DNA from 2 places in the Streptomyces sp. NPDC026062 genome. Region 1 is predicted to be linked to the other one. Evidence: riboswitches for the same ligand, from Rfam matches in the RefSeq annotation. Region 1 holds a riboswitch; the other holds the start of a gene.
What was found. Region 1 has a riboswitch for cyclic di-AMP ahead of ACZ4LX_RS28010 (M23 family metallopeptidase). Riboswitches for the same ligand answer to the same signal wherever they lie in the genome.
Positions count from the first base shown of each region.

Region 2: linked by a shared signal. The riboswitch ahead of ACZ4LX_RS13380 (C40 family peptidase) and the one ahead of ACZ4LX_RS28010 (M23 family metallopeptidase) in region 1 are both predicted to bind cyclic di-AMP.

Region 1 is NZ_JBVHOQ010000035.1:66,713-70,017, forward strand. Features, by position in the region: gene ACZ4LX_RS28005 (PP2C family protein-serine/threonine phosphatase) at 1-887, shown strand, start outside; cyclic di-AMP (ydaO/yuaA leader) riboswitch at 1,103-1,256, shown strand; gene ACZ4LX_RS28010 (M23 family metallopeptidase) at 1,268-2,437, shown strand; gene ACZ4LX_RS28015 (aldo/keto reductase) at 2,704-3,305, shown strand, end outside.
Region 2 is NZ_JBVHOQ010000012.1:16,585-19,889, forward strand. Features, by position in the region: gene ACZ4LX_RS13370 (LysR family transcriptional regulator) at 1-476, opposite strand, end outside; gene ACZ4LX_RS13375 (LysE family translocator) at 549-1,196, shown strand; gene ACZ4LX_RS13380 (C40 family peptidase) at 1,396-1,869, opposite strand; cyclic di-AMP (ydaO/yuaA leader) riboswitch at 1,873-2,044, opposite strand; gene ACZ4LX_RS13385 (hypothetical protein) at 2,372-2,680, opposite strand; gene ACZ4LX_RS13390 (ATP-dependent Clp protease proteolytic subunit) at 2,688-3,305, opposite strand, start outside.

The sequences.
Region 1 (3,305 bases):
GGCGCGGCAACGAGCAGCTGGCCTCGGCCCGCGTCATCGCGGAGACCGCCATGCGAGCTGTGCTGCCGAAGCCCCCCGAGCGGATCGGCGGGCTCCAGGTGGCGGCGCGGTACGAGGCGGCGCAGGCGGACGAGTTCGTCGGCGGCGATCTCTTCTCGGTCACGGACAGCCCGCAGGGGGTCCGGCTGGTGGTCGGGGACGTGCGAGGCAAGGGGCTGGATGCCGTGGGGGCGGTGGCGCTGGTCATCGGCGCCTTCCGGGAGGCGGCCGAACAGGAGGAGACGCTGGAGGGTGTGGCGCTGCGGCTGGAGCGCGCGCTGGCGCGCGAGTCGGACCGGCGTGGCGGCCTGGACGCGTTCGAGGGGTTCATCACCGCCGTGCTCGCCGAGGTCCTGCCGGGGGCGGGCCGGGTGCGGATCGTCAACCGCGGGCACCCCGAGCCGCTGCTGCTGCACATGGACGGGGTGCTGGAGGTGCTCGGCCCCTCGGTGCCCGCGCTGCCGCTGGGGATGGATCTGGGGGTGTGGCCGGACCGGGTCGACGTGTGGGACCTGCCCGCGGGGGCGACGCTCCTCCTCTATACGGACGGCCTCTCCGAGGCCCGTAACGCCGAAGGTGTCTTCTACGACCCCGCCGAGCGGCTGCGGGGACGGATCTTCCCCGGGCCCGAGGAGCTGCTTTCCGCGCTGACCGATGACGTGCGGCTGCATACGGGCGGTGAGTCGACGGACGACATGGCGCTGCTCGCCGTCGGCCGGCCGGTCGAGGGGCAGCCCGGCCGGCGCACGACTGTGAAGATCGTCGGTCTGAGAGGTGGCGGGAAGCCGGGCGCGGAGCCCCGGGCCGGGCGCGGTGAAGGCAGTCGGGAGCGATACCACCGTCCGTAGTCGAAAGACACCCCTCCGCATAACATTTGACGCAACGTCAGAAAGCGGATGGTTACCGGAGGCTGATCAACTCGTCCGTTTCCACCCGGTTGTGTCCCGTAAAGTCCAGGCCAAAGACCTGAACGATCAGCGGGAACAGCTTGGAATCGGAGCCCGGTGTCTATTAACGTTCGATAACGCAGCGCGGTTGTCCCAGCCGCCGTCAGTGGCGGCACCGTGTGCGAGCGCCGAATTCCGCAAGGGAACCGGGGAACCACCTACATGGGGTGAATCGGGCATCTCTGTCTTGTGATGAGACGGAGGAACCCGTAGGAGACCTTCCTGCTCCGAACCCGTCAGCTAACCCGGTAGGCGAGAAGGAAGGAAAGGAGTGCGCCCCCGTGGCGTCCAACAAGCCTGCCCCCGAAGCTCCCTCCCGGTTCGTGTCCGAGTACGGCGATGACTTCGCGGCCCGGCCCGGCACGGTTGCCGGTACGGAGTACGGGGCCGCCTACGCCGCCGATTACGGGACCGATCGGGGCAGCGGCTTCGGAAACGACTTCCGCGCCGACGACTCCGGGCCCGACAGGAGCTGGGAGGAATGGAATCCCACCGAGGACTCCGTCCGTCCCGTGCGCGGCAAGCACCGCGTCGCCAAGCAGCGCAATGGTCTGGCCCGTAGCTCCACCGTCCTCGGTGTCGGCGTCATCGCGGCCGTCGGTGCGGGTGGCATGGCCACCGCTCAGAGCAAGCCGCCGGTCTCCATCTCTCTGCCCGATTCCATCTCGGACAATCTCCCCGACGCCAAGTCCCTTCCGGGCGTCGGCGCACTGTTCTCGAGCAAGTCCGAGACTCCCGAGGAGAAGGCCGAGGCCGCGGTCGCCGCTGCTCCGCTGAGCACCGCGGGCATCACCACCGCCGAGGCGGAGCAGGGCACCACCGACGCGGGCGAAGCCCTCCGCGCGCGCATCCTCCAGCAGGCCGAGCAGCAGCAGGACGCCGCCGACGCCGAGGTCAAGGCCGCCGCCGAGAAGGCCGCGGCAGAGAAGGCCGCCGCGGAGGCGAAGAAGCAGCAGGACGCTGCCGAGGCCAAGGTCGCCGCCGAGAAGAAGAAGGCGGCGGAGGAGGCGGCGAAGAAGGCGGAGGCGCTGCGGCTTGCCAAGCTCGCCGCCAGTTACGCCATCCCCACCTCCTCGTACACGATCACCTCGACCTTCGGCGAGGCCGGTTCGATGTGGTCCTCCGGCTACCACACGGGTCTCGACTTCGCGGCGCCGACCGGTACGCCGATCAAGGCCATCCACACCGGCACCGTCAAGTCGGCCGGCTACTCCGGTTCCTACGGCTACCGCACGGTCCTGGAGCTGGAGGACGGCACGGAGCTGTGGTTCTGCCACCAGTCCTCGATCGATGTCAGCATCGGTCAGAAGGTCACGACCGGCGACACCATCGGGCGCGTCGGCGCGACCGGCAACGTGACCGGCCCCCACCTCCACCTGGAGGTCCACACCCCGGACGGCACCGGCATCGACCCGGCTCCCTGGCTGCGGGCCCGGGGTCTGACGATCTGACACCGTTTGCCCACGCCGGTCGTCCGGCCCATCGAAACCCCGGCAGCCCTGACGCTCACCCCCCGACGTCAGGGCTGCCGGTCTGTCCGCACCCGCCCGCCGGGTCCGTTCGGGCGCACGGGCCAGGGGCCGGGGGCCGACACACGGGCGAGGGGGCCGACACAGGGGCGAGGGGGCAGACGCAGGAGCCACGGTCTGATGTGCGGGCCGTGGCCAGATGTACAGGCCACGGAATAGTGAAGCCCGTGGATGCGGTTGTTCCCCCCATGACTTCTCTCCGCAAGCTCGGCTCCTCCGGCCTTCAGGTCTTCCCGCTCGCACTCGGGGGCAACGTCTTCGGCTGGACCGCCGACGAGGCTCAGTCCTTCGCTGTTCTCGACGCGTACGCGGCGGCCGGCGGCAACTTCGTCGACACGGCCGACTCCTACTCGGCCTGGGTCCCCGGCAACGAGGGCGGTGAGTCGGAGGCCCTCATCGGCAAGTGGCTCGCCGCGCGCGGCAATCGCTCCGACATCGTCGTGGCCACCAAGGTCGGCGCCCACCCCGCGTACAAGGGGCTCTCCGCCACCACCATCAAGGCCGCCGCCGAGGAGTCGCTGCGTCGGCTCGGCACCGACCACATCGACCTCTACTACACGCACTTCGACGACGAGACGGTCCCCGTCGAGGAGATCATCACCGCCCTCGACCAGCTGGTGAAGGAGGGCAAGGTCCGCGAGATCGCCGCTTCCAACATCAGTCCCCAGCGGCTCCGCGCCTCGCTGGACTTCTCCGAGCGCGAGGGACTCGCCCGTTACGTGGCTCTCCAGCCCCACTACAACCTGGTCTCCCGGGACACGTACGAGGGCGAGCTCCAGGACACCGCCGC
Region 2 (3,305 bases), on a different contig from region 1:
GGCGGTGATGTCGCGGCGGCCGGCTCATAGGCGTGGGTCAGTGCCAGATCCACCTCGCCCGCCGCCACCGCGGCCACCCCGTCCGGCGGTTCGTACTCGGTGACGACCAGCTCCACATCCGGGTGCGCACGGCGGAACGCGCTCAGCACCGGCGGCAGCAGGTGGATGCCCGCCGTGGTGAAGGTGCCGACCCGCACACGCCCGCCGGAGAGCCCGGCGAGACGCGCCAGCTCGTGGCGGGCCCGGTCCATCTCGTCGAGGACCCGCCGCGCGCGCCCGGCCAGCAGTTCACCCGCCGCCGTGAGCCGGGCACCGCGGTGATGGCGCACCAGCAACGCCGCCCCCGCCTCGCGCTCCAGCTTGGCGAGCTGCTGGGAGAGCGCGGGAGCCGTGTACCCCAGTCGGGCGGCGGCCCGGGTGATCGATCCGGCCTCGGCGACCGCCACCAGCGCCGCGAGCCGCGTCGCGTCGTACATAAAGCATTCCTTTTGGCAGACCCAGAAGATTGCAAGTACACGCTAAAGGCTCCAGGGGGCCAGGGTGGAGTCATGGACGCACAGCTGACCGCCTTCGTCGGGGTCGCCGCCGGAATGGTCGCGCTGCCCGGCGCGGACTTCACCGTCGTCGTACGCAACGCCCTCGCCTCACGGTCGGCGGGGGTGGCGACGGCTCTCGGGGTCGCCGGGGGTCTCCTCGTCCACACCGCGCTGGCCGTCGCCGGTCTGGCGGCCGTGCTGGTGGCGGTGCCGGTGCTGTTCCGGACCATCCAGCTGCTGGGCGGCGCGTATGTGCTCTACCTGGGCATCAGCGCCTTGTGCGCGGCCCGGCGCCGCAGCGGTCAGGGGCCGGAGAGCGGGCCGGACGAGGCGGGTGGCGGGCGGGCCGCGAAGGGAACCGGGCGGGCGCTGGGCCAGGGCTTCCTCACCAACGCGCTGAATCCCAAGGCGCCCGTGCTCTTCCTCAGCCTTCTGCCACAGTTCGTGCCGGCCGGGGCCGCGCCCCTGCCCCGAACGCTGCTGCTGGCCACGATCGTCGTGCTGCTGGCGCTGATCTGGTTCCCGGCCGTGGCGCTTCTGGTGGACCGCCTGGGCCGGTGGCTGCGCCGGCCGCGTACCGCCCGGGTGGTCGAGGGCGGCAGCGGCGCGGCACTCACCGCGCTGGGGCTGGTCCTGGTGACCGGTCCGCTGCTGCGCTGACGCGTGAGCTTGAGCGGGGGCGGGTACTCTGGCGGGCCCCGCCCCTGCGTGGCGGACCGGTGCGGGGCCTCTGTGGACCTGTCCTCATCGGGCCTGTCCCCCGCGGACCCGGGAAAGGCCTCGGCAGACCCGTCCGCCGCAGCCTGGAAGAGGGGTCAGGGGCCGGTCCCTGACCGTCGCAGCGGACCGAGGAGGGGCTTCAGCGGACCCGGCCGTAGTAGACGCTCTTCGTCCAGATCCTTTCCAGGCGGACCACGGCCCCGGTCTTGGGCGAGTGCCAGATCTTGCCGCTGCCGGCGTAGATGCCGACGTGGTAGATGCTGCGGCCGGAGTGGAAGAAGACCAGATCGCCGCGCTGCCGTTGGGAGGACGAGATGTGGCGGGTCTTGTTGTACTGCTGCTGGGCCGTACGCGGGAGCTTCTTGCCCGCCTTCTTGAACGAGTAGAGCGTCAGCCCGGAACAGTCGAACCGGCTGGGCCCCGTGGCGCCCCACCGGTAGGGCGCCCCCCGTTTCGACGCGGCGATGTTGAGGGCCTTCATCGAATGTGTCGCTGCCTGGGCCTCGGTCACGGCGCCGGGAACGAACAGCGTGCCGCCGACAGCGGCGAGAGTCAGGGCCGAGGCCGTCGTGGCCCGGGCGAGCAGAGACGGGACATGAACCTGCGCACTCATGCGCAACCCTTCGTCAGCCGCCTGTGAAGGATGACCTGTCGGGTTCGGGCTGGCGAAGTTGCCCGGCCGCTGTCGCGGCTTCACCCCGAGGACCGCCCGGAAGTCCGGTCGGCCCGTTGTGCTCGGGTCCTCCACTCCTGCCGATCCACTCCTGTCGACCAGGCATCCGGACGGCGGCAGGACTCGGCGTCCGCCCGGACCGCCCCGCCGCGGTGGCGGGGGCTTGTCGTCCCAGGGATCTTGACTCACCGAGTGCCCGATTTCCGAGGTGAAACGGCGATATGTGAGGCTCGTCACGGCTGACCCGTTCGGGTGGACAGGTGGTCCTGAGTGCACCTCCGGAACTTGTCGACCGGTGCCGCACCAGCGGCGGAAGGGGAGATTTCGCCCGTCTTCCACCTCGAAAGCGCAAATCGAGTTGTCCCTCGTGCGAAGTAACGTCTACGCCGAACGAGCGAGATAATTCGGTCGCCGCGTCGGGCGTGTCGCGGCAGCGTGCTGATCAACTCGGCGGGGCGGGCGGGATGGTGACCCGACGGGAGCGCCGTTCGCCGTCCAGGACGCGCAGGGCCCGGGTCAACGTGGCTGCGTGGATCTGCGATTCGCCGCGCTCATGCATCAGTGTGAGCGCGTCCCGAAGTGCGGATGAGTAGGAGGCGAGCGCCTGGGCGGCACGCAGCGCCCCGTAGGTGTCGCCGCCGTGGGCCGGATTGATCCGGCCCACCTGGTCGAGGACTTGCAGGTAACGGTCGATGAACTCGCCCTCCGCGCGGGTCAGGGCGGGCAGCGGCGGGAACTCCGGTGGCGGCATCGGAAGTTCACCGCTCCGGGCGCGAGGACTGCGGCAGCGGACGGTTCCGGATGATGTGGTCGACCAGCCCGTAGTCCTTGGCGCCCTCGGCATCGAGGATGAGGTCGCGCTCGGTGTCGGCGTTGATCTGCGGGACGGGGCGGCCGGTGTGACGGGCCAGCATGCCGGTCATGGTCTCGCGCATGCGGGCCAGTTCCCGCGCCTCGATCTCCAGGTCGGACGGCTGACCCTGTACCGGCTCGGTGAGTTCGGGCTGCCGTACCACCACTCGGGCGCCCGGCAGCGCGTGCCTCGCGCCCGGGGCTCCGGCCGCGAGCAGCACGGCCGCGACGGCCCCCGCCTGGCCGAGGCAGTAGGTCTCCACCTCGCAGGTGAGGAACGCCATCGTGTCGTAGACGGCGGTCATCGCGCCGAACGTGCCGCCGGGGGAGTTGATGTACAGCGAGATCGGCCGGTCGGGCGCGTTGTGTTCCAGATACATGAACTGCGCGATCAGATCGTTGGCCGCCGTCTCGTCCACCGGGGTTCCGAGGAACACGACCCGTTCGGCCAGCAGTTTGGAGTACGGGTCGAGCGTGCGGGTTCCCTGGGAGGTGCGCTCGGTGAACTCGGGCAGGACATGACG